Regions from separate parts of the Kocuria sp. KD4 genome, predicted to be linked through region 2. Evidence: riboswitches for the same ligand, from Rfam matches in the RefSeq annotation. Region 2 holds a riboswitch; each other region holds the start of a gene.
The links. A riboswitch is a leader RNA that binds a small molecule or an ion and turns the genes downstream of it on or off. The one in region 2 is predicted to bind S-adenosylmethionine.
Positions count from the first base shown of each region.

Region 1: linked by a shared signal. The riboswitch ahead of HBK84_RS01425 (ABC transporter ATP-binding protein) and the one ahead of HBK84_RS09625 (hypothetical protein) in region 2 are both predicted to bind S-adenosylmethionine.
Region 3: linked by a shared signal. The riboswitch ahead of HBK84_RS11280 (methylenetetrahydrofolate reductase) and the one ahead of HBK84_RS09625 (hypothetical protein) in region 2 are both predicted to bind S-adenosylmethionine.

Region 1 is NZ_CP050449.1:315,162-322,816, reverse strand. It holds gene HBK84_RS01445 (SdpI family protein) at 1-356, opposite strand, end outside; gene HBK84_RS01440 (DinB family protein) at 438-1,010, shown strand; gene HBK84_RS01435 (class I SAM-dependent methyltransferase) at 1,023-1,661, opposite strand; gene HBK84_RS01430 (LLM class flavin-dependent oxidoreductase) at 1,764-3,191, opposite strand; SAM riboswitch class IV at 3,269-3,383, opposite strand; SAM riboswitch class I at 3,512-3,603, shown strand; gene HBK84_RS01425 (ABC transporter ATP-binding protein) at 3,611-4,414, shown strand; gene HBK84_RS01420 (aliphatic sulfonate ABC transporter substrate-binding protein) at 4,419-5,468, shown strand; gene HBK84_RS01415 (ABC transporter permease) at 5,465-6,430, shown strand; gene HBK84_RS01410 (AMP-binding protein) at 6,543-7,655, shown strand, end outside.
Region 2 is NZ_CP050449.1:2,138,400-2,146,054, reverse strand. It holds gene HBK84_RS09645 (DEAD/DEAH box helicase) at 1-276, opposite strand, end outside; gene HBK84_RS09640 (hypothetical protein) at 504-3,584, shown strand; gene HBK84_RS12880 (BCCT family transporter) at 3,856-4,194, shown strand; gene HBK84_RS12875 (BCCT family transporter) at 4,230-4,658, shown strand; gene HBK84_RS09625 (hypothetical protein) at 4,773-5,051, opposite strand; SAM riboswitch class IV at 5,072-5,214, opposite strand; gene HBK84_RS09620 (glycosyltransferase family 1 protein) at 5,326-6,489, opposite strand; gene HBK84_RS09615 (DUF6350 family protein) at 6,608-7,655, shown strand, end outside.
Region 3 is NZ_CP050449.1:2,518,027-2,525,681, reverse strand. It holds gene metE (5-methyltetrahydropteroyltriglutamate--homocysteine S-methyltransferase) at 1-1,941, opposite strand, end outside; gene HBK84_RS11280 (methylenetetrahydrofolate reductase) at 2,139-3,128, opposite strand; SAM riboswitch class IV at 3,173-3,289, opposite strand; gene HBK84_RS11275 (hypothetical protein) at 3,456-3,608, shown strand; gene HBK84_RS12710 (thermonuclease family protein) at 3,732-4,520, opposite strand; gene HBK84_RS11265 (fructosamine kinase family protein) at 4,569-5,438, shown strand; gene HBK84_RS11260 (MarR family winged helix-turn-helix transcriptional regulator) at 5,611-6,117, shown strand; gene HBK84_RS11255 (polyprenyl synthetase family protein) at 6,114-7,400, shown strand; gene HBK84_RS11250 (phytoene/squalene synthase family protein) at 7,412-7,655, shown strand, end outside.

The DNA of each region.
Region 1 (7,655 bases), 980 kb from region 2:
CGCCGAGCGGCGCGGTTGGCCGGCCCCACGGCGGACACCAGCACCGCGACCTGCAGCAGCACGCCCACCAGCCCGGCGACGATGCCCCATTCGGGCCGCCCCAGAACGAGCAATACGATCGTCGCCACCACGGCACACACGGCCAGGGGAACGGACCACCGCACCCTCGGAAGGGCCGCGGCGTGACCCGCGGACCACGCGGCGTCGGACGCGCGCGTGTACCGGGTCCGGATGCCCACCGCCCCGTTGCGATCGAGCGAGCCGGCGGCCGCCGCCCTGACGGTCACCACGGTCACGACGCACACCAGGACCGTGCTGAACGACAGCATGATCACTCCGAGCAGGTCCTCGTCCACGGTTCCCTCCGGGTCACGGGCATTTCCTCCACCATACGACGGGCATGTGCACCCCCCCCCGGGCCCACTAGTGTTCTGGCCATGAGCTCACTCACGCCCGAAGAAGACGCCAGGCCCGAGCCGCCCCAGCATGCTGATGAGGTCACGACCCTCATGGGCTTCCTGGATTTCTTGCGCGCCACGGTCGCGTGGAAGACGGACGGCTTGACGAGTGCTGAGCTGCAGCGTCGACCTCTGCCCTCGACCATGACCCTGGGCGGGTTGCTGAAGCACTTGGCGTTCGTCGAGGACTACTGGTTCTGCTACGTCCTCCTGGGCCAGGAGCCGTGCGCCCCGTGGAATGACATCGACTGGGCCGACGACCCCGACTGGGATTGGAACTCGGCCGCTGCGAACAGCCCCGAGGAACTGCGGTCCATGTGGGCCTCCGCCGTGGAGACGTCCCGTGAGCAGTGGGACAGGTTCGCCGCCCGCACGGATCATCCGCTGGACGGGATGGTCACTCGTTCCACGGCCGAGGACCCGGATGCCCGCTGGACTCGAGGGGACATGAACGCCCGCTGGGTCCTGACGCACATGATCGAGGAATATGCGCGGCACTGCGGCCACGCCGACCTGTTGCGCGAGAGCATCGACGGTTCCGTGGGGGAATGACCGCCCATCAGGTCACCGTGTCGCCAAGAGGTGGCACTCGGGGAAGCGATGTTCTACGTCCGGGCGACTGACGGTGCGCCAGGCCTCCGTGAACCCGGCGTGCTTCATGTGATCCGCCATCACGTCCGGGTGCCAACGCCACGCCGGGGCCACGGCGTGATCGAACGAGACCACGGCTCGCCCTCCGTCGAGTGCTTGGAACGCCACCATGACCACCCCTCCGGGTGCCATCATGTCCGCCCAGGAGTCCAGGATGCCGGGAACCTGCGCGGGTGGGACGTGGATGAGACTGAACCGTGCAAGAACGCCGGCCACGCGGCGGTCGGGCCCCACCGCACCACCCCACGACGTGGGATTCGCATCGCCGGCTTCGAAGGTGACCTCCGGGTGAGATCCGCGCGCGATGCCCAGCATGGATTCGGACGGGTCCACCCCCACCACGTGCAGACCCCGCTCGGACAGCGCGGCCGTGACGTGCCCCGTGCCGCACCCCACATCCACCACGGGGCCGGGCACCCCTGCCGCGATGACGTGATCCGCGAAGGCCTCCACCGCGCGCCGTTCGAGCGCCGTCTGGAAGGGAGCGGGAAAAGCCCTGTCGTAGTCGTTCGCCAAGTGGTCGTAGCCGGGTTGCACGCGTTCCACTCTCACACGGGGGTCCCGCCCTGGCAACGGGCGGGGAAGCCGACGACGACGCCGCCCTGCCGGACCTGCGGGACCGAGCGCGAGCGGCGTCGTCGTCGGAGGGAGGTGTCAGCCCACCAACTCGCGGGACGGCGTGTCCGCGACGGAGGGCTCGCCCACGAACGCGCCGCGGTACTTCGCGGCGGGGTGGGTGTCCTTGACCCGCGGCTGGCCCTCGCCGTAGAGGGACTCTCGCAGGGTGTTGCCCTCGTACTCGGTGCGGTAACGCCCGCGCTTCTGCAACTCGGGGACCACGTACTCCACGAAGTCCTCGAAGGAACCGGGACTCACGTGGTACGCCAGGTTGATGCCGTCCAGGCCGCCCTCGTCCACCCAGGTCTCGAGCTGATCCGCGACGGTCTGCGCGGAGCCCACGAGGACCGCACCCATCCCACCCAGGGCGCAGTGCTTGGCGATCTCCTCGCGCGTCCACTGCTTGTCCTTGGACTGCAGCGTGAACGGGGTCAGGAAGGACTGGATGGAGTCGGTCTTGATGTAGTTCAGGGCCTCGTCCTCGTCGAACTGGGACAGGTCCACGCCGGACCACCCGCCGATGATCGCCTGGGATGCCTCCAGGTCCACGTACTGCAGGTAGTCGCGGTACTTCTCCTGGGCCTCCTCGTCCGTGTCCGCGACGACCACGGAGAGCATCGCGTAGATCTTGACGTCGTCACGGCTGCGACCCTCGGCCTGGGCCCGGGCGCGGATCTTGTCGGTCACGAAACGCGTGAGGTCCGGGCGCAACCCGCCGATGAACACGGCTTCCGCGTGCTTACCCGCGAACGCCTGCCCGCGCGAGGACGCGCCGGCCTGGAAGATCAGCGGTGTGCGCTGCGGGGACGGTGCCGTGAGCCCCGCTCCGGGAACCGTGAAGTGCTCCCCGCTGTGCCGGATGGGATGGACCTTGGTGGGATCCGCGTAGACACCCGTCTCACGGTTCTGAACCACAGCGTCCTCCTCCCACGAGCCCTCCCAAAGCTTGTAGCACACGTCCAGGAACTCCTCCGCGATCTCGTAACGCGTATCGTGCTCAATCTGGCGCGGCAGGCCCTGGTTCTCCGCAGCGGACGGAAGGTAGGAGGTCACCACGTTGAATCCCACGCGGCCCTTGGTGAGGTGATCCAGTGTGGCGTACTTGCGGGCCAGGGTGTAGGGCTGCTCGTAGGTCACCGCGCTCGTCACGCCGAAGCCCAGGTGCTCGGTCACGGCGGCCATGGCCGAGACCTGCATGAACGGGTCGTTGACCGGGACCTGGGCCCCGTCACGCACGGCCGGAGCCGCGGAGTTCTTGTAGATGTCGTAGATGCCCACCACGTCCGCAAGGAACAGGGCGTCGAACTTGCCCCGCTCCAGCAGCTTGGCCAGCTCCGTCCAGTACTCGATGGTGTTGTACTCGGTGGCCCGGGACCGCGGGTGGCGCCACAACCCGAAGCTCTGGTGATCCACGCAGGTCATGTCGAACGCGTTGACGGAAATCCGTTTGCTCATCTCGGTCAGCCCCTCAGCAGGAACACGACCCGCGCCCCGTGCACCACCTACGGCGGCCTACCTTGCGGGTCCAGCGCGCTTGTGTGGCGCCGTACTTGCCGCATGCGGTGTGCCATGCGGCCCGATCCTCACCTGGGGCACCCCGCTACGGGAGAGGGTTGCCGTCCGACAAGCCAGGGCTGAACGTCGGAACTCGTGATCGTTGTGGCACCGATCCTAACGGGGATCACCGGTCCGCGGAAACGCCCCGGGTCACGGGCCGTCACGACGGCGCCCCGGCGCGTCACACGATTTGCACCCGCGGGCGCCCGGCCCGTTCAATGGTGGGGTTCCCATCCGGAGCGGCTGAGAGACCTGGCTCGTTGACGTCGCAGCAACCGGCCCCACGCGGGCAAGGTGCTAATGCCAGGAACGATGGAGTTGATGAATTGAGTCATGTCCTCACGCGCCCGCACTCCGCTGTCGACGCCGCGGCGGTCACCTTCGACCGGGTCGGCAAGTCCTTCCCCGCACACCACGGAGCGCATGTCCACGAGGTCCTGAGGGACGTGACCTTCACGGTGCGTCCGGGCGAGATCGTCTCCGTCCTGGGCCCCTCGGGGTGCGGCAAGTCCACCCTGCTACGCGCGGTGGCTGGGCTCGGCACGGCGAGCGAGGGCGAAGTCCGGATCGATGACTCGGTGGTGCGCGAGATCGACCCGCGCTGCGCCGTCGGCTTCCAGGAACCGCGGTTGCTGCCGTGGCGCAGCGTGGCGCGCAACGTGGCACTGGGTCTGCCCCACGGGACTCCCGCCCAGGAGGGGAAGCGGCGGGTGGCGCAGCTGTTGGAGCTCGTCGGCCTGTCCCACCACGCGAATCACCGTCCCTCGGAGATCTCCGGGGGCATGGCACAGCGCGCATCCCTCGCCCGGGCCCTGGCACGGAACCCGCGGGTCCTGCTGTTGGACGAGCCCTTCGGGGCCCTGGACGCCCTGACCCGGATCAGGATGCAGGATCTGCTGCTGGACGTGCACCGCGCCGATCCCACGACCGTGCTCATGGTCACCCACGACGTCGAGGAAGCCCTGGTGCTCTCCGATCACGTGGTGGTGCTCGCGCGGGAAACGGCCACGGGCCCCGCGACCATCGCCGAGATCATCTCCCCCGAGCTGGCCCGCCCGCGCTCCCGCGAGGACAGTGAGATCACCGCGCTGCGCGCCCACCTGTTGGCCCTGCTCGGCGTGGAGCGCTGAGCGCATGGCGCAGTTGTCCCGACGCCGCGCACTGCAGGCACTCGGCCTGTCCGCGCTGGCGCTGCCCCTGAGCGGATGCGTCATGGAGGGCGAAGGTCCGGGCCGCGGTGTGGCCGGCGGTTCCGCGCACGAGATCTACCTGGACTACGCGACCTACAACCCGCTGTCCCTGATCATCAAGGCCAAGGGCTGGCTCGAGAAGGTCGCCGGGGCCCACGGCCAGACCGTGACGTGGGTGTACTCGGCCGGTTCCAACAAGGCCAACGAGTCGCTACGCGCCGGGGTCGTGGACGTGGGCTCCACGGCAGGTTCCGCCGCACTGCTCGCACGTGCCAACCGCTCGCCGATCAGGACGATCGACCTGTTCTCACAGCCCGAGTGGTCCGCGCTCGTGCGCACCCCGGACTCCCCCGTGCGCACCGTGGCGGACCTCGCGGGCACGTCCGTGGCCGCGACAAAGGGCACGGATCCGTACTTCTTCCTCCTGCAGTCCCTCGGCGCGGCGGGCATGAGCGCACAGGACGTCACCGTGGTGAACCTGCAGCACGCGGACGGGCGCACCGCGCTGGACACCGGTCAGGTGGCCGCATGGTCCGGGCTGGACCCCGTGATGGCCGCCGCGGAGAAGGCGGGGGACGTGCTGTTCCACCGGCAGTTGGAGTTCAACACGTACGGGTTCCTCAACGCGCGGGAGGTGTTCCTGCATTTGAATCCCACGGGTGCGCAGGACGTGGTGAACACGTACGCCTACGCGCGGCAGTGGGCGCTGCAGCACCCGGAGGAGGGGATCGCGACCCTCGCGGAAGGCGCGAGCATCGATCGCGACACCGCCCGGCGGGTCTGGCAGCGCACCCACCTGGACATCGACCCCGTTCCGGGCCCCGAACAGCTCGCGGTGCTCGAGAGGGTCGGGCCCATCCTGGTGGAATCCGGGGACGTCTCCTCGCAGCAGGACGTGGACGAGGCGCTCGCGAACATCGTGGAGCAGCACTACGCACAACACGCCGATGCGGCCGCCGTGGCCCAGGTGATCGAAGGGAAGCAGTCCTCATGAGCACTCACGACACCTCCTCCGCCGCACCGCGGTCCTCGGACGGCGCGTCCTCCGAAGCAGCTGGCGTCACTGCGGTGGCCACACTGTCCGACGACAACGGACGCCACGAGGCGGGCGCGGTGGCACCCGGCGACGTCGCACCCCCATCAGACACCCCTGCCGCGGCGGATTCCCGCACGCGTCCCAGCGCGCTGCGCAATCCTTGGGCCCTGGGGCTGATCGGGATCGTCCTGCCCGTGCTGCTGGTGCTCGTGTGGCACGCCCTCTCCACGAACGGGACCTTCTCCCCCGTGCAGTTGCCGCGCCCGTCTGCGGTGCTCGCCGCGGGATGGGAGCTGCTGCGCAGCGGTGACCTGTGGTTGCACGTGGGGATCTCCACGCAGCGCGTGATCGTGGGCTTCCTGATCGGCAGTGGGCTCGGGCTGTTGCTCGGCGCGTTGCTGGGGCTCTCCCCGTGGGCGCGGGCCATCGGCTCGCCCACGATCGGCGCGCTGCGCGCCGTGCCGTCCCTCGCGTGGGTGCCGCTGCTGTTGCTGTGGATCGGGATCGGGGAGAACTCCAAGGTGACCCTGGTGGCAATCGGCGCCTTCTTCCCGGTGTACACCACGGTGTCCGCCGCGCTGCGCCACGTGGACCGGCACCTGATCGAAGCCGCACGGTCCTTCGGGCTGCGCGGGGTCAAGCTCTTCACCACCGTGCAGTTGCCCGCGGTGCTGCCCTCCGTGATCTCCGGGCTGCGCCTGGCCCTGGCCCAGGCGTGGTTGTTCCTGGTGGCCGCGGAACTGCTGGGTTCCTCCATGGGCCTGGGATTCCTGCTCACCGATTCGCAGAACAACGGCCGCACGGACCGGTTGCTGCTCGCGATCGTGTTGCTGGCCGTGCTGGGCAAGCTCACGGACGCCCTGCTCGGCATCTTCGAGCGGTGGACGCAGCGGCGCTGGAGCGTGGCCGGAACCAGGTGACAACCCGCCCGGTTCCCGCCGGCGCCCGCCGTTCCACCGCGGCCCGGTCGTTCCACCGGGGGCCCGGCCGTTGCAGACACCGACCGTTCGGATCGACATCACAGGAGGACTCGTGACCGGCACGCACTCATACTCAGACCCCGCTCACCCCACACCGAACCCGGCGTTGATCTCCGACGACGCCCGGGTGCAGTTCTGGGTCGAGCAGGCCGGGCGGCTGGACTGGGCGCAGCCATGGCACACGGCTCACCGGTTCGAGAAGCCGCAGCGCACGGGTGAGGACCACGACGGCAACCCCACTTACACCGTGCCCGAGATCGCGTGGTTCGAAGGCGGGAAACTCAACGTCTCGTACAACTGCGTGGACCGCCATGTGGCAGCCGGGCGTGGTCAGCACGTGGCCCTGTACTTCGAGGGTGAACCCGGGGACCGCCTGGTCTATACCTACGCGGACCTGCAGCGTGAGGTATCCAGGGCCGCCAACGCCCTGCTCCAACTGGGCGTGGAGAAGGGCGACCGCGTGGTCATCTACCTCCCGGTCATCCCGGAGACCGTGATCATCACGCTCGCGTGCGCGCGCATCGGGGCGATCCACTCGCTCGTGTTCGGCGGGTTCTCCGCAGAAGCCCTCAAGTTCCGGGTCGAGGACACCGGAGCCAAGGTCCTGGTGACCACGGACGGGCAGAACCGGCGCGGCGCCGTCGTCCCCGTGAAGACCAATGCCGACGAGGCCTGCAGCGGTGAGAACAGCATCGAGCACGTGATCGTGGTGCGCCGCACGTCCCGGCCCGGGCGCACCGATCTGCCGCGCGGCACCCGGGGCCTGCATTCCAAGGACGAGGAACTCGTGCCGTGGACCCCCGGGCGTGACGTGTGGTGGCACGAGCTCACCGCGGGCGTCTCGGACGTCCACGAGCCCGAGGCGTTCGACGCGGAGACGCCCCTGTTCATCATCTACACGTCCGGCACCACGGGGAGCCCCAAGGGCCTGGTCCACACGATGGGCGGATACATGGTGCAGACGGCATACACCCACGCCCTGCTGTTCGACCTGCTCCCGGACGTGCCCGACGCGTCCGGGGTGCTGCGCCCGGAGGAGCTGTCCGCCGTGAACGACCCCGCCAAGGTGGACTCCACCGTGCACTGGTGCACCGCGGACCTCGCGTGGGTCACTGCGCACACCTACGAGATCTACGGCCCGCTGGTCAACGGCGTATCCCAGGTG
Region 2 (7,655 bases):
GTCGATGCCGGTGTGCACCCACCCGTGGCGCTGTCCGCGCAGCACCGGACGGGCCGTGAGACTCAGCGGGGTCTCCCGGGGTGATTCCTGCCACGCTTTCGGGGTGCGGTTCTGCACCCGGGCCAGGTCCAGTTCGAGGGCCACGGTGGGTCCGGATTCCGGGTCCGCCACGACCCTGTCGGGACTCGTGCCGGGCACGATCCGGGAGAGTTCGCTGCGCCAGTCCGGGGCGGCACCCGGACCGCGGGCGTCCGTGAACTGCGCAGCACCATCCATGGCCCCTACCGTACCGCCCGGTGCGGACACGGCAGGGCGCCGGTGGGCGAGGGCCCGGGCAGCGTCGTCGTCGTCGTGCAAACCGGGGGCGCGGTGGGATCGGGCAGTGAACCGCCGACGGGCGGGAACTTATAATCGACAGGGATTGTCGTGTTTCGAGCGCGCCGCACGGCGCAGACGGAGGATTTGTGGCTGACGCTGCCGGTTTCCACACGGGGGACCACGCAATGGCATCCGGACCCCGGGAAGTCGAGTACCTGCGCTGGAACGACGCCGTGGCGCGGGCATTCTTCGGCCCCAGGAGGGCCGGGGAACTGGTCCACCTGGACCTGGACGAGAAGATGCTCGAACAGATCGGCTCGGAATTCGGCCTGGACGGCCCGGCCACGCTGCGTGCGCTCGCCGACTCCGTGACGCCGCTGCTCGTGACGGACGGCTCCCGCCGGTCCGTGTTCGACGCGTTCAACAAGCTCACCGAGGCGTGGTACCGGACGTCCCGGCGCCAGCTCGAGGACCTCACCAGGATCGGCCCGCCGCCCATCGTGGCGCTGTTGGCCCTGTTCGCCCTGGCCGGGCGGCACATGTCCGCGCTCGCGGCGCGCACGGGCAAGAAGTCCGTGTCCACGTTCTACCTGCCGCTCGCGGTGTTGCTGCAAGCGGGCCAGGACAACGTCAAGGCGCTCGAGACCTCGGTGCGCAAGGACTCCGAGACCTACTGGGACGCGCTGCGCTATTGGCTCGAGGCCTTCGACGGCCAACTCGGGTTGCCGTCCGCGTACGCCGTGAACCACCGTCCCGTGGGCCTCGCTCTGTCCCAGACCCTGTTCGGCCCGTCCGAGCTGCGGCAACTGCACCAGATGTTCGAGGACCTCGAACTGACCACGGCGCAGGGGATGAGCGCGGCGGAGCTCGGGATCTACATCGACTTCTGGCTCGACATCGCGGACACCGATGTGCCCAAGAGCCTGCGCAGCATCTGGACCAACCCCCTCACGCGCGATCCCGCGTTGCAGGTCGCCCTCGCCCAGTTGGACGCGTGGGAGTCCGCCCCCGACGACGATGCCGCTGCCGCCGCCCGCGGCACGCGGCACCTGGGCTCGCGCAGCCCCGGGTTGTCCCTCACGGACGGCACGGACTACGTGGGCAACCCCATCTACGAACTCGGTTTCGTGGTGCCCAAGCGGCTGGTGCCCGGTCGTGAGGTGGATCTCGCGACCACGGTCGGCCCGCGCACCATGTTCCTGTCCTACATCGGGGACGCGTTCCTGGGGATCTCCGCGTACAACGCCCGCATGACGAGTGACACGCTGCTGTCCGGGCAGCTGCAGATCACCGCGGGGGAGCTCACCCTCACGCGTAATCCGCGGCCCGTGGTGGTCTTCGCCAAGGACGCGTACTCGGACACGTTCATCTCCGTGGACCACGTCCCCGCGGCGTGGCCGTGCCGGATCATGGTGCGCGATCAACCTGAATGGGTGGATCAGATCCGCGCGATCCTGGACGATTCGGCCTCTCCCGACTACCGCGTGGTGGGCCCGGGGGAGAACGGGGTCTGCGAGGGCTGGGTGCTCTTCGACGACGTCCAGGTGCTGCGTGCCGGTGACCCCGCGCTGACCGTCAACGACAACTTCTCGGCCCTGGTACCCCGCCTGGTCCCCGCAATCACCCTGTCCGGCGGGCTGCGGATCCCCGGGGACGTGGACCGGTTCTCGGCCCTGCGGCCCCCGCAGTTGACCGTGACATCGGACAGCGACGACCCCCTGTCCGTGGAGTGCGAGTGGCGCAACCCGCACTCGTTCAAGCTCATGAGCACCAAGCTCACCGCACCCCGGGTGCCACCGTTCCAGGTGAGCCTGGGCGGGACCGATCTGGCCCGCGAGGACGGCCACCTCAAGCCCAACGACTACACGCTGGTGCTGCGTTCCGGGCGCACCGTGAAGCAGCGCCTCGAGTTCCGCGTGCGGGACAGTTCCTACTACATCACTCAACGCTCCCTGGGCTACGACGGTGAGATGGTCCACGTCGCGGAGGAACCGTTGTGGCCCGTCACCGCGGTGACGCGGGACGAGATCCCGGACGAGTACGTCCAGGGGTCGTTCGACAACATGGACCCCCACGAGGCCACCGTGGACGAGGTCCCCGTGCCCGAGGTCGCCGGGTGGGAGTCCGCCGAGGGGCAGATGTTCCCCGAGCGCAGCAACGAGCTGCCCGAGGCCCCGGACGTGTCCTGCATGGTCACGGGCAAGCACAAAGTGATCCTGCCCCCCATGGATCCCAAGGCCAAGGCGCCGTGGGTGTTCGGGCGCTGCAAGTTCTGCGGGCTCACCAAGCGCTACCCCGGCCGGCTCACCAAGCTCTCGGCGGTGGGTCAGACGGGTTCGGTCGAGGCACTGCAGTTCATCGGCCCGGACGAGGGCGAGTACCCGGGGTCCTGGGCGCCGTTCAAGGACATCCTCACGTTCTTGGGTGGCGGCAAGCGGTCGAGCCTGTCCATCGTGGCGCGCCAGCTCGAGGACTCCGAGCGCTTCGAGGAATGGTTCGTGGGTCACCTGCAGGCCCTCGGTTTCCTCGAGGTGATCCGGGACGAGAACTGGACGGTGCGCCGCTGGCAGGTGTGCTCCCCGGCCCTGACCCAGCTCGTGGACGGCTCCATCCTGCTCACGGGCGGGTGGAAGACCGACCAAGAGGACGCCGTGACGCAGGCGGTCGGGGCCCAGGGTGGTGAGGTCGTGGTGCTGTCCCCGGAGGACCACGCGACCACCATGCTCCAGGATGTGGACCTCGACGCGCTGAGCAAGCTGCTGCCCGAGGGGCTGTGCGACGTGGTCTACGACGCCGGGCCCGTCATGCTCGACACCCTGCCCCCATTGTCCTCGGTCGTCGCCGGGCTGCCACTGAAGGAGATGCAGTACAACGGGGTCGCGGAACGCTTCGTGCCCGCGGACGCCACGTGGGAGGCCACGGACGACCGCAACCAGGCGGGGCTGTACCGGATCAACCACCACCACAAGACGCGCTACGCGTACCGCACCGCGGAGGACGTGGTCTCGGGTCACGCCCGTCCCGTGTCCTCGGGGCTCGGCAAGCACCTCGCGGCGCGGGATACCGGCACGGCGTTGGTCAGCTACGATCCCGAGCTGCGGTTGCTCTCCGTGCCCATCGGTGCCGCCCTGCCGGGGCTGTACGCGCGCGCCACGGTGCTGTGCTCGGGGCTGCTGCCCACGCTCGTGGACGAGGACTTCTCCCTGAACTACGGGGATGTCTCCGAGGAGTTCGCGAGCGCCCTCGTGGCCAAGCTGCTGGGCTGACAGTGCCGCCCCGGGCGAGCGGGGGGGGGGGTGTACTCGTGGGGCCGCGCGGCTGCATTCGGCCGCTGCGCGGCCCTTTCCTAAAGTGAGGTGGCGTGCCATGACTAACGGCTGGTAGTAAGGCGCCTCAACCCCGGGTCGTCCGACGTCCGACCCGCATCCCCGACGTGACCACACACGATTCCTCGTCCATCCGTCACCCACGCCCGGGCTCGTCGCCCGTCGCGGATCCGCCCGCCCCGTCCGGGCCCCTCGCTCTGCGCCACCCCGGTTGCCCGTCAACTGGCGGGTCTTCGTTGCCGCGGCAACCCTGCATGTCTCGCCGTCCGCCTGGGCCACGGAGGCACCCGAGCACGCTGACGCCGTGATCGGCGGCGTGGTCGCGTGGGTCGCCTCCCGGCTGGGGTGGTTCTACATCCTCACGGCCGCTCTCGTGATCCTGGTCGCGGACAGCAGGCACGGCACGATCAAGATGGGCCCGGACCACGCGAAACCCCAGTTCAACCTGTTCACGGGGTGGGCCATGTACGCCCTGATGGGCATGGCCTTCGGCTACTTCGCCTACGGCTTCGGCATGCCGCTGAGCATCCGCTCCGCTCTCTACCCCTGATCGGGTGCCGGATCCACGGTGCCGCCGGCGACGCCGTGGACACCGCGGCGCTGCTGGGGACCATCCTTGGGGTGGCCGCGTCCCTGGGGATCGGGGTGGTCCAGTTGAACTTCGGACTGCGCTACCTGTTCGGCGTCCCCGAAAACCTGGCGGTGCCGTCGGCACTGACCGCCCTGGGGGTCTTCATGGCGGTGGCTTCGTGCGTCTTGGGCGTGGACAAGGGCATCCGGCGGCTTTCCGAGCAGAGCATCATCCTGGCGATCGGGCTCATGCTGTACGTGCTCATCACCGGGCGCACGGCGTTCCTGCTGGATGCGATCGTCAAGGGCGTGAGCGGATTGCGCGTGGCAGACGCCTCGGTGATGTCCGAGCTCGTGACGGTGAACCCGAAGATCACGGTCTTCATGATCGGTGAACGCGCCGCCGAGCTGATCGCCCAGGACCGGGACGCGACCGCCCGGTGAGCACGGCCGCCAAGAACCGAGCAGGCTGAGAACATGGGTGTGGCCCGGGTCCGTCCGGACCCGGGCCACACCCGATCGTGGAGTTCGCGGTCGCGGGGACCGTGCTCGTGAGGACTACGCGGGCAAGGGCTCCAGCTTGTAGAAGGACACCCCGCCGGTCACCCGGGACGCTCCGGGGACCAGGAGTCTGCTGTACTTGGCGCACCACTGGCCGCGCCCCCGTGTGTGCTGTGCGGCGAGTGCGACCTCACGGGCGTCGTCCGCGAAGTACTCGTGCTCGTGACCGTCCGATCCCGTGATGGACACCACGTGCCGGGCGGGGTCCGCCTGAACGGTGACGTCCACCCACTGTTCGCGGGTGTCGGGGTGGGATTTCTGGGTTGTCGTGTTCATGATGTCGGGCCTCTGATTTTTCCGGTCGCTTGCCGGAACCACACGTGTGGCCCCGGCCGCTTCGTCATCCAATCCACCCCTGAACCGAGGGTTGGCGTACGCCGAGTTGGAGCTCTGGGCGCGCGGTGACGTCCTTGTCGTTGCGCGGGCGCATCTCGTGAAGCTGCTTCGAGCCTATCCGTGGATTCGGGGGACCAGCCAGGCGCGGACCGAGAATGTCATCAAAACTTAATCAAGCTTCTGTTGAGTAACATCTGGCACCCGGCGGCGTTTCTCACGGGGTGCGCAGGCCGGCCCCGCGCGTACCGCGCATCCGGGAGGTGACCGTGCGAGCGCGCTCGTAGTGGCCCAGCAACTGCTCGCACACGGCACCCCACGTGCGCTCCTGCACGCACTGGTGGGCGGTGCGCGCGAAGGCGAGGCGTTTGGCGTCGTCGCCCGCGAGGTCCCGGACGCGCTCGCGCAACCCGGCCAGGTCACCCGGGGCGTAGAGCCACCCGTTGCGCGAGGAGTCCACGAGGTCCAGGGGGCCGCCGCGGCCCACGGCCACCACTGGGACCCCGGAGGCCATGGCTTCCTGGATGGTCTGGCAGAACGTCTCGTGCTCACCGGGGTGCACGAACACGTCCAGCGACGCCATGGCCGTGGCGAGTTCGGTGCCCGTGAGGAAGCCCTCGAAGTGCGCGTTGGGCAATACCGAGCGCAGCGACTCCTTCCCGGGGCCGGAACCGATGATCACGAGCCGGGTGTCCGGCAGGGCGTCGATCGCGGCGAGGTCCGCGACCTGCTTCTCGGGGGCCAACCGCCCCACGTATCCCACGAGTCGCTTGCCGCCGCCCACGCGCTCGCGCCACGCGTGATCGCGCAGCGCGGGACGGAACCGGCTCGTGTCCACGCCGCGGCGCCACATGTGCACCCGCTGGACGCCGTGCTCGTGGAGCTGGCTGATCGACGCCGTGGAGGGAGCGAGCGTGAGGGTCGAGCTGTTGTGCATCGCACGCACGTGGGACCACATGGCGGTCTCCAGCACGGATGCACCGTAGCGTGCGGCGTAACCGGGCACGTCCGTCTGGTACACGGCCACGCACGGCAGACCCAGACCCTTGGCGGCCTGGATGGCTTGCCACCCGAGCACGAACGGGGACGCCACGTGCACCACGTCCGGGGCGAAACGGGCCAGGATGCGCTGCATGCGACTCACGGTGCAGCTCGCCACGCGGACCTCGGGATAGCCCGCGAGCGGCAGGGACGGGATGCGTTCGATCCGCACGCCGTCCACGTGGTCCACAGAGCCCAGGAACAGGGTCTTCTCGTAGGAGGGGGCGATCACCATGGCCTCGTGCCCGTGATCCCGCAGGTGTTCCAGGACGCGGATCACCGAATGAGTGACACCGTTGACGTGGGGGAGGAACTGTTCGGCCACCAATGCGATTCTCACGGTTCCCACTGTGGGCCCGGCGCCTCACGGGGGAGTCACCCGGGGGTGGCCCGCAGGTGAAGTCCGGGCTAACTTCGCTGCCCGTGGTGCGCGGGTGAACGTGAAAAGATGTCCGGTGATGAAACTTCCCTCACTGCCCGGCGTGGTCTCGGGCGTACGCGACCGCTTCACGTCGCACGGTTCGTCCCCCGTGCGCGCCGCCGACGTGCCCCGCCCCGAACCGGACGACTCCCCGGGACTGCCCATGCCGCTCGCGCTGCAGGGCGTGATCGAGCTGCTCGCGGTGGCCGTGGTGGGCCTGTTGCTGGGCACCGTGCTCTTGGGTGCGGTATGGGCTGCGGGGGGCTTCGCGACCCTGGGCGCGGGCGGGAGCCTGCAGCTCGCCGGTCAGGTCTGGTTGCTCGCGCACTGCGTGCCCCTCACGATCCAAGCCATCCAGGGCCTGTCGCTGGACGGTGGCGGGACGGTCACGCTCGTGCCTCTAGGGCTCACGCTGATCCCGTTCGGCCTCGCGGTGATCGCGGGCCGCCGGATCGCCCGGGCGTGCTGGCGCGGTCAGTTCCTGATCCCGTTCTTCGCCGGGATGCTCGCGTACGCGCTCTTCGGGGCCCTCGTGGGCTGGCTCAGCCGCACTGAACAAGTCTCGGTGGACCTCGTGGCGGCCGCCCTGTTGCCCCTGGTCCCGGCCGGGTTGGGCACCCTCGTGGGCGGGTGGAGCGCTTCGCGCTCGCTCGCCGCGGTGCTCGGGGCCGACGTCGCGTCCTGGTTGCAGCGCACGAGCCAGCACTCACGCTGGGCCGGTTCCTACGTGTGGGCCGTGATCCGCGCCGGTTTCCTCGCCGCGGTCACCGCTGTGGCGGCCGGTGCCCTGTTGTTCGTGGTGGCGCTCGCGTGGAACTGGGACCGCGTGATCACGGTCTACCAGGACCTCGGTACCGGCGCTGCGGGGGACACCGCCCTGACGGCACTGCAGTTCGGGTACCTGCCCAACATGGTCGTGTGGGCGCTTACGTGGGCCACCGGTGCCGGCTTCTCGCTGGGCACCGGGACCCTGGTGTCGCCGTTCCAGAGCACGCTGGGACCGCTGCCGCAGTTCCCGGCGCTCGCCGCGCTGCCCACCGGTGACCCGTGGCTGTACGCCCCTGCGGTCCTGGGGTTGCCCGTGC
Region 3 (7,655 bases), 380 kb from region 2:
CTCGAGGTACGCCGGGCGCTCGGCCGCCCGCAGCGGCAGCAGCTCGCGCAGCGCGGGCTCGTCCACCTGGATCACGGGCGTTCCCGCGCGCTCGAGATCCGCGATCTCGTCCCGCAGGGCGAGTGCGACCTGGTCGGCGACCTCGGCGGCCGGAGCGTCGTCGCGCACGAAGGACCACGCGAGGATCGTGACCGGCCCGGTCAACATGCCCTTGACGGGGCGCTCGGTCAGGGACGCCGCGTACGAGGTCCAGTCCACCGTGATCGGCGCGGGGCGCGAGACGTCCCCGAACAGGATCGACGGGCGCGTGCAGCGCGATCCATAGGACTGCACCCAGCCGTGCTGCGTGGTCACGAAACCGTCCAGGCCCTCCGCGAAGTACTGCACCATGTCGTTGCGCTCGGGTTCGCCGTGCACCAGGACGTCGAGCCCCAGTTCCTCCTGGACGCGCACCGTGTGGGCGATCTCCGCGCGGATCGCGTCCGTGTACTCGGCCTCCGTGATCCGCCCCGCGCGGTGGTCCGCCCGGGTCTTGCGGATCTGCGGCGTCTGCGGGAAGGATCCGATGGTCGTGGTGGGCAGCACGGGCAAGCGCAGACGTTCGCGCTGGGCAGCGCGGCGCTGTTCGGCGTCCGCGCGCTGGCGGTCCGCGTCCTGCACCGCGGCGGTGCGCTCGCGGATCTCGGCCTTGTGAGTTGCCGGGTGCTCGGCGCGGGCCGCGCGGATCGTGGCGTCCTCGTCCAGGGTGTCCCGGATGGCATCCCAGCCGTGCTCGACGCCGCGCGCGAGCCCGACCACCTCGGTCACCTTCTGGTCCGCGAACGCGACCCAGCTGGTGACGTCCGGATCCAGTGCGGTCTCGCGGGCGACGTCGTGCGGGACGTGCAGCAGCGGCGTCGCGGTGCCCACGGCCACCGGCCCGCGGGCCGCGGCGCGCAGCCGGTCCAGGGTCTCGACGGCGCGCGCGAGGTCGGTGCGCCACACGGTGCGTCCGCCCACGACGCCGCCCACGACGGGGCGTTCGCCCCATGCCTCGAGTGCCTTCTTGCCGGGGACGTCCCCGCGGTCGAGGTCGATGGCCAGGGCGTCGATGTTCGTGTGGGCCAGGGCGAGCTGGGCGTCCTCGCCGGCATCGCCGTAGCCCACGGTCACGAGGATCGCGGGGCGCTGTTGCTCGTTCGAGAGTTGGGTGTAGGCGCTCTCGAGGGCGGCCACGAGTTCGGTGCGTTCCACGCTCCACCCGTCCGCGGCGAGGGCCGGCTCGTCGAGTTGCACCCATTCGACGCCGGCCTCAGCCAGGGCTCGCAGGATCGCGGCGTATTCGGCCACGACGTCGTCGAGGCGCTGCAGGGGGTGACTTGCGACGGCATCGGTGGTCTCGGGGCGTGAGAGCAAGAGCAGGCTCACGGGGCCCACGAGGACCGGGCGGGTGGTGATCCCGGTGGTCCCGAGGGTGGTCCGGTAGCGGGACACGAGGCTCTCGGGGTTCGCACGCAACGGGGTGTCCGGGCCGATCTCGGGTACGTAGTAGTGGTAGTTGGTGTCGAACCACTTGGTCATCTCGAGCGGCTCCAACCGATCGGTGCCGCGGGACAACGCCGTGATCAGCTCGATCCCGCGGGGCGTGTCCGGGGCGGCGGGCTCGTAGCCGTCCGCGATGAACCGCGCGGGAACCGCGCCTAGCGCCAGGGACGTGTCCAGGACGTGGTCCACCGCGAACCCCTCGGACGGCACCGCGTGATCCGTGGTGAGGCCGAGTTCGGACAATCGCGTGGCGGTGCGCTCACGCAACCGGGCGAGGGTGTCCAGCACGGTGGTGGCGGGGTGCTGTTGCGGGTCCTTCCAATAGGACTCGAGTGCGCGCTTGAGCTCGCGGTCGGGGCCGATGCGGGGGTAGCCCAGGATCGTGGCGGCGGGGAACGGGACGGGCTGGGTGCTCATGGGAACTCCTCGGAGCTGGTGTGGGGTATGGCGGTTAGGGGGTGTGATGAGCCGCGGCAACGGGTGTGCTCCGGCGCGGCGGGGTAAGGGGAACGTCAGCGTGGGTGGTGCCGCTACGAACGGTTTTCGGCCTGCCCGGATGTGGCGGTCGAAGCCAACACGATCGGTTCACGGGTCGGCCGGGGCTGGTGCGGAGGTCAGGCCGCGGGGCTGCGGCCTCGGTATTCGCGTGCGGCATCCCGGACCCGCAGGTGCTCCAGGATGGTCAGCGCCGCCTCGGGGCGGTTGAACGTGTACAGGTGGAAACCGGCGCAGCCCAGATCCATGAGGTCGTCGATCAGGGACAGGGTGGCCGCGACCCCTCGGTGGCGCAGTTCCTCGGGAGTGTCGGCGCGCAGGAACCGGGTGAGGCGTTCCGGGACCCGGACCCCGGTGATCTCGGTCATGCGCTGCAACCTTTGAGGGTTGCTCAGCGGCATGAGCCCGGCGACCACGGGGATGTGGATGCCCTCCGAGCGCGCGCGTTCCAGGAACGTGGCGTAGTCCTCGGGTTCGTAGAGCACCTGCGTGATCGCGTAGTCCGCGCCGGCCTCCTGCTTGTCCCACAGGGACGCGAGATCCGCCTCGAAGTCGCGGCCTCGCGCGGGGGACGGGTAGCACGCCACCGACACGGACAGCGGTCGCTGACCCGGGCGGAACCCGGTGCCGAAGCGACGTCGTTCGACGTCCCGGATCAGCTCCACCAGTTGGGAGGCCCGGCCCAGGCCACCCGCTGGGGTCCGCCATTCCCCGGTACCCAGGGGCGGGTCGCCGCGCAGCGCGAGGAGGTCGCGAACGCCGTCGTCCAGCAACTGGTCCACGGCGCGCTCGAGACCCGCGCGGTCCGTGCCACCGCACGTGAAGTGCGCCATGACCGGGGTCTTGGTCGTGCGGCGCAGGTGGCGCAGCGCCTCGCGGGAGACGCCGTGATGGCCGGCGTGACCGTGGGTGACCGAGAAGAAATCCGGCCCGGCCTGGGCCATGGCGTCGATGTTGCGCCACACAGTGTCCGGGTCCGCGGTGGGCCGCGGCGGGAACACTTCGAACGAGACAAGCGTGGAGCGGCGCGGGCGCCGGACCAGCCAGGACGTCCCCGTGGGCGGGCCAGTCACGGGCGCGGGTTCTGACGCTGCGAGGGGTGCGGGCATATAAAAAATCCTCCGGCGTTAGGACGCCGGAGGATGAGCTCCGAGCGCCGTACTTGCCGACCACGCGGTTGCGCGGCGGCCGGATCCTCATCTGGGGCACCCCACTACAGCTGGAGGGTTGCCGCCCGGTTAGCCAGAGCTTCGCACCGGGACTCATGATCCTTTGTTACGAGCGAGCGTAGCACAGCCTCGTGACGAGGCCCACGAACGATGACGGAACCGCCGGCCTCCCGCCGCGCTCGTCTTCCCAAGCGGGCTGAATGGACCGCACGGGGGCACCTGGGCCCTGCCGTGGTCATCCTGCCCCACGACGTGCAGGACATGAAGATGCCCGAGTTGGGACCCGAGAACTGGGTCTCGCGCTCGATAGCCGCGGCGCCGGCCGCGGGCGGGTCCGCGTCCTCGCAGGCACCCGCTCCGACGACGACGCCGTCCCCCTTGCGCAGCGCGACCGCCAACCCCGGTCGTCACGAACCCTGAGTCCGGGCCGCCGTGCATCCGGCGGCTCGCCGGTGCACCCGCGTGACGAAAGCGTGGCGAAAAGCAGGGACGCCCACCCGGTCAACCGTCCGGGTGGGCGCGCCTTGGCGTGTCATCAGCGACTCAGCACGGGTGCCAGACCTTTCCTCCCGGTTCGTAGCACCGGGGGCCGGTGTAACCGGGATAGCCGCCATCACTCTCGGGAGCCGGGGGCACGTGGGGTGCCGCCGGCAGCTGCGGGGCAGCAGGTACCCGGGGCGCGGCCGGTAGCTGAGGTGCCGCGGGCTGCGCGGGGGCGGGGTTGTAGTTGTAGTTCGGTTGCGGAGCGGGATTGGGTTGGGGTGCCGGATCGCCCACGGCGACCTCGTCCTCCACGACCGCGGGAGGCGCCTCGAGCGTCGGCGTGGGAGTGGACGTGGAGGACGGGGTGGGACTCGGCGTCGCGCTCGGGCTCGCGGTGCTCGAAGTTGTGGTGTCGGGGGATGCGGATTCCCCCGGCGGCGCGCAGTCCTGCTTCGGGTCGAAGAAACCGACCTGCATGGCCTGGGCCACGTTGTACGCGCTGTCCATCTCTCGCCGGTACGTGCTGTTGGCGCCCACGGTCATGGGCGTTGCCAGGCCCGCCTTGACGAGTGCCTGGTTGACGTTCAACCCGTCGTCGTCGCGGGTCACTCGGGCGAGGGTGCGGCCGTAGCGGTCCGTGCGTTCCACGTCGTATTCCAGGTGGATCGTGGATCCCTTGGGCAGTAGGTCCTCAAGCTTGGCCGTGGCCTCGTCCGCGAGGCACTCGCCGGGCTGACCGTCCCGCGCGACCTCCGGGGTATTGATGTTCAGCAGCCGCACCCGCGTGGACTTCCCCGCGATCGTGGCGTCCAGGGTGTCCCCGTCCACCACGCGTTCCACTGTGGCCACCGAGTCGTCCGGGGTGGTGCGCAGTGCGGCATGGTGTAGACAAGACGCATGGCCACCATCGATGAGCTTCCCGGTGAGATTGTCGCGGACCTGCGCGTGAGCGATGCCCGTCCCCTGAGCGGCGGGGACACCGCCCGCGCCTACTGGCTCGAGACCCCGGACGGGCCCCTGTTCGCCAAGACCATGCCGGGTGCCCCGGCGGGTGTGTTGGCGTTGGAGGCGGCGGGACTCGAGGCGCTGCGCGCCGTCGCCCCCGCCGAGGTGCGGGTGCCCAGGGTGCATCACGTGGGCGATGAGGCCCTGGTGCTCGAGTGGATCGACGAGGGTCCCGGACGGCAGGACCGTGCCACGGAACGCAGCATGGGGGCCGGTCTCGCGGCCATCCACCGCGCGCGAGCCCCGCACGTCGGGTGGCTCTCGGCGGAGCTGCCGGAACGCATCGGCTCGTTCCCGGTGGATCTCACGCCCACGGACGACTGGGCCGACTTCCTGTTACACCGCCGCATCGAGCCGTTGCTGCGCGCGGCGATCGACGCGGGACACCTGGACCCCGCGGCGTCGGACCTGCTGGCGCGCTTGGCGCCGCGAGCGGACGAACTCGCGGGCCCTCCCGAGCCCCCGAGCCTGCTACACGGTGACCTGTGGGCAGGCAACCGCGTGGTGGATCGCAACGGGACGAACTGGCTCATCGATCCGTCCTCGTTCTACGGACACCGCGAGTACGACCTGGCCATGATGCAGCTCTTCGGCGGTTTCGGGCGGGAATGCTTCGCGGCGTACGACGACGTCTACCCCCTCGCGGACGGCTGGCACGACCGGGTGCCGTGGTACCAGTTGCCGCCGCTGCTGGTGCATGCGATCAGGTTCGACGGTGGTTACGGCGGGGCGGTCCTGCGGGCCCTGCGCAGTCTGATGTGACACTACGGGGCGCGTCCATCACCCGCTGAGGACAGGGCGTTCTCGGCCGATGACTGCTACAAGGCAGGTGCGGACAACGTTTTCCACCCGCGTGACATGGTTGGACACGTCCCCCGCACGTGCAGCATGATGTTTACTAGATTGTCTAGTTATCCACAACGCGAGGGACGCGATGGAGAGCAGTGCAACGTGGTACGGGCCGGTGAGCCCGCAGTCGCGTGCGCTGCGCCGGGTGGTCGTGCTCAACGCGGAGATCGCGTACGAGATCCGCCGCATCTTGGGGCTCAAGGGAACCGATTACGCGGCCATGGCCATGCTCATAGTCCATTCCATGGGGCCCACGGAACTGGCTCACGCGCTGCACATCACGACGGCCTCCGCGACCGCGGTGGTGGACCGACTGGTGCGCGCGGGTCACGTGGTCCGGGAGCCCGTGGAGGGGGATCGACGCCGGATGACTGTGCGCGCGGTGACCTCGTCCAGGGAGCGAACCCGGGAGCACGTCGTGCCGGTAATCGGGATGGTCGAGGACGAGCTCGACGTCTTGGATGAGCCCGGGCGTGAGGCCGTCCTCCGGTTCCTGAGAGGTACCGAGTCCCGTCTGGAGGAGTACTTGGAAGACTTGCGCGGGCGCGCGGACCAGGCGTCCCAGGACGATCCCGGGGCGGGTGGGTCATGACCGAACGCGTACGCACCGCCCGGTCCCGTGAATCCCACCGAGCGGCTCCCGGGATCCCGTCCGTTACCGATCCTGGGGCCTCCCCGAGTGTCGCCCCCGTCGACGACGCCGCCTGGTGCCGTTTCCGCACCGCCGTGGGGGAAGAGCTGGACGCGTTCTTCGCGGCCCCCGCGAATCGAGTTCCCACGAGCCCGGGTTTCGGGGTGCTGTGGGAGCGGGTGCGCGAGCACATGGTGGGCGGCAAGCTCATCCGGCCGCGACTGACTTGGATCGCGTGGTCCTCCTTCGCCGGGGGCGCGGGGGATGGATCGAGCGCGCCTGACCCGCTCGTCGCGCCGGACGCCGGGGATGCCGAGGAGACGCCGGGTGTGCGCGATGCGGCCGGAGACGGGAACCACACGGCGGGCGACCGGGAGACAGAGGTGCCGGACCCCGAGTGCGTGCGCCTGGCGGCGTCGTTCGAGATGCTGCACGCGGCCCTGCTGGTCCACGACGACGTGGTGGACCGCGACTGGCTGCGCCGGGGCATGCCCACGGTGGGAGAGCTGTTCCGCCGTGACGCGGCCCGCGCCGGCGCACCCGAGCACGAAGCGGAACACGCGGGGGCCTCGGCGGCGATCCTCGCGGGGGACCTGTTGTTGGCGGGGGCACTGCGGCTCGCGACCACGTGCGCATCGGACCTCGCGCGGTGTCGCGCCGTGGCGGACGTGGTGTTCGACGCCGTGACCGCCTCCGCGGCCGGGGAGCTGGATGACGTGCTGTTGTCCCTGCATCGCTTCGGCGCCGAGCACCCCGGGGTGCAGGACATCCTGGACATGGAGCGGCTCAAGACCGCCACGTATTCGTTCGAGGCCCCGCTGCGGGCCGGCGCACTGCTCGCGGGTGCTCCCGCGGACGTCGCGGAGCGGCTGGCCCAGGCCGGCGCCATGCTGGGCGTGGGGTACCAGGTGGTGGATGACGTCCTGGGGACGTTCGGTGACCCGGGACTGACCGGCAAATCGGTGGACGCGGATCTACGTTCGGGCAAGGCCACCGTGCTCACTGCCCACGGGATGGGGGTACCCACGGTCCGCCGGGTCCTCAGGGACCTCGCGGCGGAACGCACCACGGTGCATCACGCGCGGGAAGCGCTCACGGCCTCCGGCGCCAAGGACGTGGCCGTGGAACTGGCCACGGATCTCGTGGACCGCGCCCGGACCACCCTGGACGAACTGCCCCTGCCCGCGGCGCAGCGCGATCAGCTCGTCGCGCTGTGCCACCACGTCCTGAACAGACACTCGTAGTGAGGACCCCCATGCCGGATTCGGACGCGCCGCCCCTCTCGTCGCTTCGCCTGTATACCGCCACGGCCCTCGCGGCCTCCGGGTCGGTCATCGGCCGGTACTCCACCTCCTTCTCGCTGGCGTGCCGCACTCTGCCGCCCGCCGTGCGCCGGGACATTGCGGGGATCTACGCGCTTGTACGCGTCGCGGATGAGGTCGTGGACGGCACCGCGGGCGCCGCGGGCCTCGAAGCCGCCCGCGTGCGCACCGCCCTGG